Regions from separate parts of the Mesorhizobium sp. M1004 genome, predicted to be linked through region 2. Evidence: predicted binding sites of a transcription regulator. Region 2 holds the regulator's gene; the other holds the start of a gene.
The links. The regulator PhoB, encoded in region 2, activates phosphate uptake and scavenging genes when phosphate is short. The targets are predictions, from matches to a motif close to TGTCATNNANCTGTCAT.
Positions count from the first base shown of each region.

Region 1: NKH54_RS30670 (ceramide glucosyltransferase) is a predicted target of PhoB. The motif match lies at 3,401-3,417, and genes of this name have one in related genera.

Region 1 covers NZ_JAMYNB010000025.1:2,639-8,384, reverse strand. Annotated here, with positions in the region: gene NKH54_RS30680 (2'-deoxycytidine 5'-triphosphate deaminase) at 1-671, opposite strand, end outside; SAM riboswitch at 812-889, shown strand; gene NKH54_RS30675 (O-succinylhomoserine sulfhydrylase) at 947-2,137, shown strand; gene NKH54_RS30670 (ceramide glucosyltransferase) at 2,149-3,300, opposite strand; gene apaG (Co2+/Mg2+ efflux facilitator ApaG/CorD) at 3,523-3,915, shown strand; gene NKH54_RS30660 (Hsp33 family molecular chaperone) at 4,090-5,121, opposite strand; gene argF (ornithine carbamoyltransferase) at 5,230-5,746, opposite strand, start outside.
Region 2 covers NZ_JAMYNB010000003.1:235,024-240,769, reverse strand. Annotated here, with positions in the region: gene xylF (D-xylose ABC transporter substrate-binding protein) at 1-552, opposite strand, end outside; gene NKH54_RS08105 (ROK family protein) at 819-2,054, shown strand; gene phoB (phosphate regulon transcriptional regulator PhoB) at 2,085-2,774, opposite strand; gene phoU (phosphate signaling complex protein PhoU) at 2,791-3,495, opposite strand; gene pstB (phosphate ABC transporter ATP-binding protein PstB) at 3,537-4,361, opposite strand; gene pstA (phosphate ABC transporter permease PstA) at 4,379-5,695, opposite strand; gene pstC (phosphate ABC transporter permease subunit PstC) at 5,692-5,746, opposite strand, start outside.

The DNA of each region.
Region 1 (5,746 bases), on a different contig from region 2:
TCGACATCGACCAAGCCGGTGTGATGCTTGCCGCGATAGCCGACCAGGCCGTTCTGGTCGCCGTCAAGATCGATCGACAGCGCAATGCCGCCGCCGGAAATGTTGGGCGGCTCGGTCGCCACCAGCATCTCGGCGCGGTGCAATTCGTTCAGTTCTGCCTCCGACAACAGCGCGTTGCCGGTGCGAAAGCGGATCTGCGACAGCCTCGATCCGGCGCGTACGACGATCGGGAAGGTGCGCGGACTGACTTCGAGATAAAGCGGCCCGTGATAGCCGGGGGCGATCTTGTCGAACTCATGGCCGCGATCGGTCATCACCCGGGTGAAGATGTCGAGCCGGCCGGTCGAGCTCTTCGGGTTGGCCGAGGCCGACACATTTGCGGGCAGCGCCAGGCTTTCGAGCAGCGGCACGATGTAGACGCAGCCGGTTTCCAGCACCGCGCCCTCGGCGAGACTGAACTCATGCAATTTCAGCCGGTGAAGCTTGTCGGCCACCAGATGATCGGGACCCGGCAGGAAGGAGGCGCGCACGCGAAAAGCCTTGTCGCCGAGCCTGAGATCGAGGCTCGCCGGCTGCACCTGGTCGACATCGAGCGCGCGCGGCGACTTCAGCGCGCCGGACTGAAACAGCGCGGAAATGTCCTGATCGGGAAGAATGCCTGTCTGCCGCAAAAGGCTGGCTCCGCTCCAAGGTCGGTCTCTTTGTGGCAGGTTCTTGCCGCAAAACCGCTGGATATTATTGCGGAACCTGCCTGGTACAAACCTCTTAATGAAGCCGGCAATTGACGCAAGCGCAGGTGAGGTCTAAAGGGTCGTTATCCCGTGGTGATTTGGCCGGTCGGCTTGCAGCCACGTTAAACAAGTCGCTAAAGGACCGTCGGGCCGCAAGGCCATATGGACCGGTTGCGACTTTCGCGGCCGGTTTTTTTGTGTCTGGAACAAAAACGATGAGCACCAAGAAGCGTAACTGGAAACCTCAGACCGCACTCGTGCACGGGGGAACGCTGCGTTCCCAGTTCGGCGAGACGTCCGAAGCGATGTACCTCACCCAAGGCTATGTCTACGAGACGGCGCAGGCTGCCGAGGCCCGTTTCAAGGGCGAGGAGCCGGGCTTCATCTATTCGCGCTATGCCAACCCTACCGTCGACATGTTCGAAAAGCGCATGTGCGCGCTGGAGGGTGCCGAAGATGCGCGCGCCACGGCGTCCGGCATGGCGGCGGTGACGGCAGCGCTCCTGTGCAGCGCCAAGGCCGGCGACCATATCGTTGCGGCGCGCGCGCTGTTCGGCTCCTGCCGCTGGGTGGTGGAGACGCTGGCGCCGAAATACGGCATCGAGGCAACGCTGGTCGACGGCACCGACATCGCCAACTGGGAAAAGGCGGTGCGGCCGAACACGAAACTGTTCTTCCTGGAAAGCCCGACCAATCCGACGCTGGAAGTGGTCGACATCGCAGCGGTGGCGGCGCTCGCCACCTCGATCGGCGCCAGGCTGATCGTCGACAATGTCTTTGCCACGCCCTTGCAGCAGAAGCCCTTGCAGCTCGGCGCCCATATCGTCGTCTACTCCGCGACCAAGCACATTGACGGCCAGGGACGCTGTCTCGGCGGCATCATCCTGTCGGACAAGAAATGGATCGACGAGAATTTGCACGACTATTTCCGCCACACCGGCCCGAGCCTGTCGCCGTTCAACGCCTGGACGCTGCTCAAGGGCCTGGAGACGCTGCCGGTTCGGGTGCGCCAGCAGACGGAAAGCGCGGCCAAGATCGCGGATTTCCTGGCAGGACGGCCGGAAATCGCCCGCGTCATCTATCCCGGCCGCGCCGACCACCCGCAGGCCGACATCGTCAAGAAGCAGATGACGGGCGGATCGACGCTGATCTGCCTCGACGTCAAGGGCGGCAAGCAGGCGGCCTTCGCCTTGCAGAACGCGCTCGACATCGTGCTGATCTCCAACAATCTCGGCGACGCCAAGAGCCTGATCACCCATCCGGCGACCACCACGCACAAGAACCTCAGCGACGAAGCTCGCGCCGAACTTGGCATCGGGCCGGGAACGCTCAGGCTGTCGGTCGGTCTTGAGGATACGGACGATCTGCTGGAGGACGTTGCGCAGGCGCTGAAGGCAGCCGGGTAGGCCGCGAGGCGTCACGCTCCCGACGAAACCTCTTCCAGTTCGGCCGTCTTGGTGCCGATGGTCATGGTGTTGCCGCGCCAGTCGACGGCGCCGCTCAGCCAGCCGCGCGCCCAGATGGCGGGAAGCATCATGTCGCGGACCATCATCGCCGGGACCATGCGCAGCGACAGATGCCAGCCCTTGGCCGCGGCCAGCGCGCATTCGGGAATGTAGGCCGCCGTCAGCACGGCCAACACCGTGGCCGGCAGGCTGATGCCGGCACTTGCGGCCGCCACCAGCGCCAACGCCAACGGCACGGCGACGCCGGTCAGGATCTCGGGTGCGAAAAACAGCGGGAAGGTGACGCGGCGCAACCGCGCCCAGCGCGCCTGGCGCGACCAGATGTCGGCAAGTCGGCGCTGCCCCAGTGGTTGCTCGAAAGGCGAGGCAACGAGATTGACGCGCAGGCCCAGTCCGTTGACCAGCTTGGTTGCAGCAGCATCCTCGGCGATCTCGGCGGCCAGCGCGCGGATACCGCCACTGGTATCGAGCATCGGCTTGTTCCACAGCATGCTCTTGCCTTGGGCAAAGCCGAGACCGAGCGCCTCGCCGGCATATTGCCAGCGCGCCTGCAGCGTGTTGAGGAACGCGCATTCGACCTCGGCCCAAAAGCCATCCGGCCGAGAGCCGATCGGCGTCGAGCAGATAAGCCCGGTATTGGTCCGCCAAGCCGCCATCATGTGCTGGACGTAATCCCTAGGCATCAGCACGTTGGAATCCGCGAGAATAACCCAATGATAGAGCGCCGCTTCCCAGCCCTTGACGCAGTTGTTGAGCTTCGGGTTGCTGCTGACGCGGTCGTCGCCGATCAGCAGCCGGGCCGGCACGTTGGGAAACAGGACGATCGCCCTGTTTATCAGTTTGACGACGGGATCGTCGGCGTGAGCGACGCAGAAGATCAATTCGTAGCGCGGCCAGTCGAGCGAGAAGGCTCGCTGCAGCGTCTCTTGTGTGAACGGCTCCACGCCGCGCGACGGCACGACGATCGAGACCGGTGGCTGCTCGTTGGACGGCGGAGGGATGAGACGGCGCGCTTTCAGCTTCGACGATGCAAGCAGGATGCTGGCGAGATTGGAAAGAAGCAAAGCGGAGGAAGCGAAGGCGGCTGTGAGAGCTGGTTCCATCGAGATCTGGTCACTCCGGAAAGGCCGCTCGCGGCTGCTTTGTCAGTCGACAGATGGGCCTTGAGTCGCCGGCAAGGTTTGCGCACACCAACATTGTCATGTGTCACTTAAATGACATTGTTTGTCGGCACCTGCGCTTTGAGGCTGGCAGGACATGCCGCTCTGCGCGTATCAAACCGCATGGCGCGACAAATGTTCCCTGCCGCGCAACCGGAGCAGCCCATGTACCGCGCCGTCACGCGCAACATCGAAGTGCAGGTCAGACCGTTCTACCTGGAGGACCGCTCGGACCCGGCGGAGAACCGTTATGTCTGGGGCTACCAGGTGACGATCGACAACCAGTCGGACGATTTCGTGCAGCTTATGGCGCGTTACTGGCACATCACCGACGGCAGCGGCCGGGTCGAGGAAGTGCGTGGCGCCGGCGTGGTCGGCGACCAGCCTGAGCTCAATCCCGGCGACAGCTATCAATACACGTCAGGCTGCCCGCTCTCGACGCCGTCCGGCTTCATGGTCGGCCACTACACCATGCGCAACAAAAAGGGCGAGACGTTCGACGTCGCTATTCCCGCGTTTTCGCTGGATCTGCCGGGGACGCGGCGGACGGTGAATTAGGGGTTTTCTCCCCAGAGAAATGCCCGGCAGGGCAATGAGGGGCGCCGCCGGACTCATGAGGTTATCTTCCACGCACATGACCTAGGCTATGCGCGGCCATTCACCAAAGTTCGCGCTGCCCCTCATCCGCCCTTCGGGTACCTTCTCCCCGTGAACGGGGAGAAGGAAGAGATGCTACTGAGCTGCAAACTCCGCCGGGTCGAAGTCGTACTGCTTCGAGCAGAACTCGCAGGCGACGTGGATGCCGCCATCTTCGGTGCTGTCCTTGATTTCCTGCGCGGAAAACCCCTCGAGGATGCCGCGTATCTTGTCCCTTGAGCAGGAACATTGGTCGGCAACCGGCACGCCGCCGAAGACGCGCACGCCATGTTCGTGGAACAGCCTGTAGAGCAGCCGCTCGGCGCCGATGGTCGGGTCGATCAGCTCGGTCGGCTCGATGGTGCCGAGCAGCGCCACCAGCTCGCGCCACGAATTGTCGGCCGGCTCCTGCGTCACGTCACGCGGATCGCCGTCGCCGCCCGAAATGTCCGGCACGCGCATGCGCTCGGGTGACTGCGGCAGGAACTGCGCCAGGATACCGCCGGCGCGCCACTGCTCGCGCGCACCGCCGGGGCCGGGCGTCAGCAGCTTGGCCACCGACAGCCGGAGGTCGGTCGGGATCTGCTCCGACTGGCGGAAATAGGTGCGCGCGGCGTCTTCCAGCGTCTCGCCGTCGAGCTGGACGATGCCCTGATAGCGCTGCGTGTGCGCGCCCTGGTCGATGGTCAGCGCCAAAACGCCGCTGCCCAGCAGCGTCTGCTGCGAGGTCTGGCCTGCGGCCACCAGGGCCTCCAGCCGGTCGGCATCGAAGCGCGCATAGGCGCGCAATGCCGAAGGCGTGGAGAAATCCGCAACCAGCATGTCGACAGGCCCGTCGGTGCGGGTCTGCAGGATGAACTTGCCTTCAAATTTGAGCGAAGTGCCGAGCAGCACCGTCAGCACACAGGCTTCCGCCAGCAGGCGGGCGACCGGCTCGGGATAGTCATGACGGTTGAGGATGGCGTCGAGCATCGGCCCGAGCTGCACGGTGCGGCCGCGCACATCGAGCGGGCCTACCTCGAAGGGCACGACATGATCGTCGCCGGCATAGCCGAACTCGCCGAGTTTGGGGTGATGTTCAGTCACTTGATGCGTTTCCAACATGACAAAGCTCCAGGGCGCGGCCATGCGGCCCGGAGGGGTGCATGCGTCCAAACGCGCTTGATTTGCGTGATGGGGCGCAAATAGGCATCGCGCCGCCCCGGATCAAGCGCTTGGAGATCAAGCGCCTGGAGATCAAGCGCCCAGACACCAGGCCAAAACCGCCTTCTGGGCGTGGAGCCGGTTCTCGGCTTCGTCGAAGACCACCGAATGCGGACCGTCGATGACCTCGTCGGTCACTTCCTCGCCACGATGGGCCGGCAGGCAGTGCATGAACAGGGCGTCGGGCTTGGCCCTGGCCATCAGCGCCGCATTGACCTGATAGGGCGAGAAGACATTATGGCCGCGGGCGCGGTGTTCCTGGCCCATCGACACCCAGCAGTCGGTGACGATGCAGTCGGCCTGGTCGACGGCCTCTTCGGGCGAGCGGGTGAAGTGCAGCTTGCCGCCATTGGTCTTCGACCAGTCGATGTGCTTCTGCGCCGGCTCGCTGCCTTCCGGTACGGCGACATTGAGGTTGAAGCGGAACCGCGCCGAGGCCTCGAGCAGCGAATGCAGCACGTTGTTGCCGTCGCCGGTCCAGGCGATGGTCTTGCCGGCAACCGGACCGCGATGCTCCTCGAAGGTCATGATGTCGGCCATCAGCTGACAG
Region 2 (5,746 bases):
GACATTCTTGATCTTGCCCGAGTCGATGGCCTCCTTGAGCACTTCCATCGAGCCCGAGAACAGGAAATCGGCATTCGGATCCGAGCCAGAGCCCTTGATGAAGACATAGTTGCCCTCGGGCTTCGCCTTGAACACTTCGCGGGCCTGCATGCGGCCGACTTCCTTGTTGTCGAAGGTCAGGTAGAAGACGTCCTTGTTCTCGATCAGGCGGTCATAGCCGACGACCGGAATGCCTTCGTCCAGCGCCTTCTGCACCGCCGGGCCGATGGCCGAGGCGTCCTGCGCCAGGATGATCAGCGAGTTGGCGCCCTGCGAGATCAGGCTTTCGACGTCGGTCAGCTGCTTGCCGGGATTGGACTGCGCGTCGGCGGAAATGTACTTGTCGCCGGCAGCCTCGATCGCCGTTTTCATCGCCGCCTCGTCGGTCTTCCAGCGCTCTTCCTGGAAGTTCGACCACGACACGCCGATGACCTTGTCCTTCGCCTGCGCGACCGAGACCAGCGCCAGCGACATGGCGACGCCCGCCAGCATGGCGGCTGCAAATTTGTTCATTATAACCCTCCCTGCGCCGCGCACGGCGCGACAAAACCGGCCCGAAGGCCTGCACACAGAGGCTCCATTTTTTCGAGCCTCGAAAAAATACTGGTTCAATGATAAGGCACTGTCAACATCGATTATGATGGATTCTGATGGCGTTGCCGAATTTTTTCGAGCTCCGCAATAAACAATGACAGGGCTGCCGGCGTCTGCCAATATTTGGCTGGTGCCGTCGAACGCCTTCACTATCATGAGGCGCGAGGAGGCCGGGAGGAAAACAAATGTCGGTTGGGATCCGCCACGACGATCTGCGCCGTCGCAACCGTGCGATGGTGATTTCGGCCGTGCGCCGGGCCGGCCAGCCGTCGCGGACCGAGATTGCGGCGACCACCGGCCTCAGCCATTCGACGATATCGGCAATCTCGTCTGATCTAATTCAAGAAGGCATCCTGATTGAAGGCAAGCCTGGCGAGACCGGCTCGCTGAAACGCGGCCGGCCGCAGGTCGGCCTTGGCCTCAACCCGGAAGCGGCGGCGGTCATGACCGTGGTGCTGTCGCTGAACTTCCTCTCCGTCACCGTCATCGACTATGCCGGCCAGGTGGTCGCGGAAGAACAGCGCCGGCTCGACACGCTGACCATGCCGCGCGACGAGCTGATCGGCGAATGCGTAGCAATCGTCGGGCGGCGTCTCGCGGACCCGGACCTCGATGTCCAGAGCATCGCCCGCATTGCCATGGGCATCCAGGGCATCACCGATTCGCAGGCGCGGGCCATGCTGTGGTCGCCAATCACGCCACTGACCGACATTGCCTTCGCCGACATGTTGGAAGCGGAATTCGGCATTCCTGCCACCATGGAGAACGACTGCAATATGATGGCGGTGGCCCTGCAATGGCGCCAGCCCGAGCGCTACCGCGACAATTTCATCGCGATCCTCTTGTCGCACGGCATCGGCATGGGGCTGGTGCTGAAAGGCGAACTGTTCACCGGCACCCATTCCTCGGGCGGCGAGTTCGGCCACATGATCCACCGTCCGGGCGGCGCGCTCTGCCGCTGCGGGCGGCGCGGCTGCGTCGAGGCCTATGCCGGAAACTACGCCATCTGGCGCAGCGCCAAAATGATGAGCGAAGATGCCGAGCCGGTCGATATCGGCGACGCTGATATGCGCGCACTCGCCGCGCGCGCCCGCGAAACCGATGGCCCGGAGCGCGAAGCCTATCGCAAGGCCGGTGAGGCGCTCGGCTTCGGCCTCGGCAGCCTGTTTGCGCTGATCGACCCGGCGCCTGTCGCCATGGTTGGCGTCAGCGCCGCCGCCTTCGACCTGATCGAGCCGGCATTGCGCGAAGCGATCGCCCAGACCGCCGGCGGCCAGCACTCGAAGTCGATCTCCTTCGACACCGAGCCCAACGAGCTGCCGCTGATCCGCGAAGGCTGTGCCATGCGCGCGCTCGGCTTCGTCGATCAGGAGATTTTCGCGCCGGGCATTCAGGCCAAATCCGGCAAGCATGTCGCCTGAATGGCCGGCAACGGCGCGACGCGCAGCATCCTAGTCTTCCCTGATCGCGTAGCCGGCGCCGCGAATGGTACGGATGACATCCGGCATGCGGCCGTTGTTGACCGCTTTGCGTAAGCGCCCGACATGGACGTCGACGGTTCGCTCGTCGATGTAGATCGTCTCGCCCCAGACATTGTCGAGCAGCTGGCTGCGCGAGAACACGCGGCCGGGATGGCGCATCATGAATTCGAGCAGCCGGAACTCGGTCGGTCCGAGCCTGATCTCGCTCTTCTTGCGGTAGACACGGTGCGACTCGCGGTCGAGCACGATGTCGCCGACCTTGAGCACGCTGGACAGCACTTCCGGCTTGGCCCGGCGCAGCAGCGCCTTCACGCGCGCCATGAACTCCGGCGTCGAGAATGGCTTGACCAGATAGTCGTCGGCACCGGTGGACAGGCCGCGCACGCGATCGCTTTCCTCACCGCGCGCGGTCAGCATGATGATCGGCAGCCGCTCGGTTTCGGGCCGCACTCTAAGCCGCCGGCAGAGCTCGATGCCGGAAACAGCGGGCACCATCCAGTCGAGCACCAGGAGATCGGGCACGTTTTCCTGCAGGCGGATCTCGGCCTCGTCGCCGCGTGTCACCACCTCGACGTGATAGCCTTCGGATTCGAGGTTGTAGCGGAGGAGCACGCCTAGCGGCTCCTCGTCCTCCACGACCATGATGCGTGGCGCGATCATAGGCAGTTCACCCTCATCAGGCCGGCGTGGCCATCGCCGTCTCGTCCTGCTTCGGACGATTGGCGGGCAATTGCTGGCCGGTCAGCACATAATACGCATTTTCGGCGATGTTGGTGACATGATCGCCGATGCGCTCAAGATTCTTGGCGCAGAACAAGAGATGCGTGCAGGCGGTGATGTTGCGAGGGTCTTCCATCATGTAGGTCAAGAGCTCACGAAACACGGACGTGTATTTGACGTCGATGCGCTCGTCGTCATTCCTGAGTTTTGCAAGAGCTGCCGCATCGGTGGCGGCATATTCCTCGACGACGCCTTGCACCTGGATCAGCACCAGCTGCGCCATGGCATCGATGGAGTGCGAGAGGTCGCGCGGCGTGACGCTCAAGCCCACGGTGCCGACGCGTTTGGCGATGTTCTTGGCGAGATCGCCGATGCGCTCGAGGTCGCCGGCCATGCGGATCGAGCCGACCACGGCGCGCAGATCGTTGGCCATCGGCTGGCGCTTGGCGATCAGCGTGATGGCGCGGTCGTCCAGTTCGCGCTGGCGCGCATCCATGATGGCGTCGTCGGAAACGACACGCTGTGCCAGCGCATTGTCCGAATTGAGCAGCGCCCTGGTCGAGCCGCTGACCATCGAGCCTGCCAGATCGCCCATGTCGCGGATCAGCTTGCTGATCTGCCCGAGCTCTTCATCGAAGGAGGCGACGGTATGTTCACCCATGATCTTGGTCCTCGTGCCTGAAAATTCACCCGCCGGACGGCTCAGCCGAAGCGGCCGGTAATGTAGTCCTGGGTGCGCTTGTCGTCGGGGTTGGTGAACATCTTGTCGGTGGCGCCCTCCTCGACGAGATAGCCGAGATGGAACATCGCCGTGCGCTGCGACACGCGCGCCGCCTGCTGCATCGAGTGGGTGACGATGACGATCGTGTAGTTCTGGCGCAGTTCGTCGATCAGCTCCTCGACACGGGCGGTGGCGATCGGATCAAGCGCCGAGCAGGGCTCATCCATCAGGATCACTTCCGGCGACACGGCGATGGCGCGCGCGATGCACAGGCGCTGCTGCTGGCCGCCGGACAGGCCGGTGCCGGGCTCCTGCAGGCGGTCCTTGACCTCGTTCCAGATCGCCGCCTTCTTCAGGCTCTGCTCGACGATCTGGTCCATGTCGGACTTGCGCTTGGCCAGCCCATGGATGCGCGGGCCGTAGGCGACGTTCTCGTAGATCGACTTCGGGAACGGATTGGGTTTCTGGAACACCATGCCGACGCGTGCGCGCAGTTCGACGACATCGATGTTCTTGTCGTAGATGTCGTCTTCATCGAGCGTGATCTTGCCGGTCACCCGCGCCGAATCGATGGTGTCGTTCATGCGGTTGAGGCAGCGCAGGAAGGTCGACTTGCCGCAGCCGGACGGGCCGATCAGCGCCGTCACCTGGTTCTGGCGGACGTCGAGATTGACGTCGAACAACGCCTGCTTCTCGCCGTAGAAGACGCCGACCTTGTCGCCGCGCATCTTGATGACTTCGTTCGACTTGGCGTTCATTTTGTCGCCCACTGCATTTTCAAGGGACTGTTCGGTCATGATGTTCATACCAAATTGCCTTTTTTCTACCAGCGCCGCTCGAACCGGCGCCGAAGCACGATCGCGGTGATGTTCATGGCCATGAGGAAGACGAGCAGGATGATGATGGCGCCGGACATGCGCTCGACAAAAGCGCGCTCAGCCTCGTTTGCCCACATATAGATCTGCACCGGCAGCGCGGTCGCCGGATCGAAAGGCGTCGTCGGATAATCGGCGACGAAAGCGACCATGCCGATCAAGAGCAGCGGTGCTGTCTCGCCGAGCGCACGCGCCAGGCCGATGATGGTGCCGGTAAGGATGCCCGGAGCGGCAAGCGGCAGGATGTGGTGGAACACCATCTGCATCTTGGAGGCGCCGAGGCCGAGCGCCGCCGAGCGGATCGACGGCGGCACCGCGGCAAGGGCGGCGCGCGTGGCGATGATGATGGTCGGCAGCGTCATCAGCGTCAGCACCAGGCCGCCGACGAAGGAAGCCGAGCGCGGCATGCCGAGGAAGTTGATGAACACGGCAAGGCCGAGCAGGCCGAAGACGATCGACGGCACCGCCGCGAGATTGTTGATGTTGACCTCGATCAGGTCGGTGAAGCGGTTCTTCTTGGCGAATTCCTCGAGATAGATCGAGGCGGCGACGCCGATCGGCAGCGCCAGCAACAGCACGATCACCATCATGTAGAACGAGCCGATGATCGCCACGCCCATGCCCGACGTTTCGGGCCGGCTGGAGGCGCCATAGGTGAACAGGCCGGTGTTGAAATGCTCGGCCATCACGCCGTCGGCTTTAAGCTTGTTCATCCAGTCGATCTGCTGGTTGGACACCTTGCGGCGCGCTTCATCGACGCCGAGGTCGATCTGACCCTTGAAGGCCGAGTCGAGGTTCGCGGCAGCCAGGATGTCGACGTCACGCGTCCTGCCGATCACCGACGGATCGGCGGAGACGATGTCGCGCAGCTGGACGCGGGCGCCTTCCGACAGGAAGCCCTTGAGCTTCAGCATCATCGGCTTGTTGGCCGGATCGATGCCGAGCTTGGCCACCAGCGCGTTTTCGGCGAGCTTGGGATAGTTCGCCTTGATCAGCACGGTAGGGTCGGTGGCGCGCTTGCCGGAGGGATCGATCACCTTCTCGTCGAAGGTCACCGGCAGCGTCACGGTCGTCTGCCAGAAGGCGGTGTAGCCTTTCGAGACGATGGTGATCAGCATGATGGCCAGGAACGCCAGGCCCACCGAGATCGCAATCACGCCATAGATGCGGAACCGGCGTTCGGCGGCATAGCGCGCCTTCAGCCCGATGTCGCGGCGCGGACGCGCGACGGCACCCGCCATCGTGTCCAGGGGGATGTCGGTCATTCGTACTGCTCCCGGTACTTGCGCACGATGTAGAGGGCGACGATGTTCATC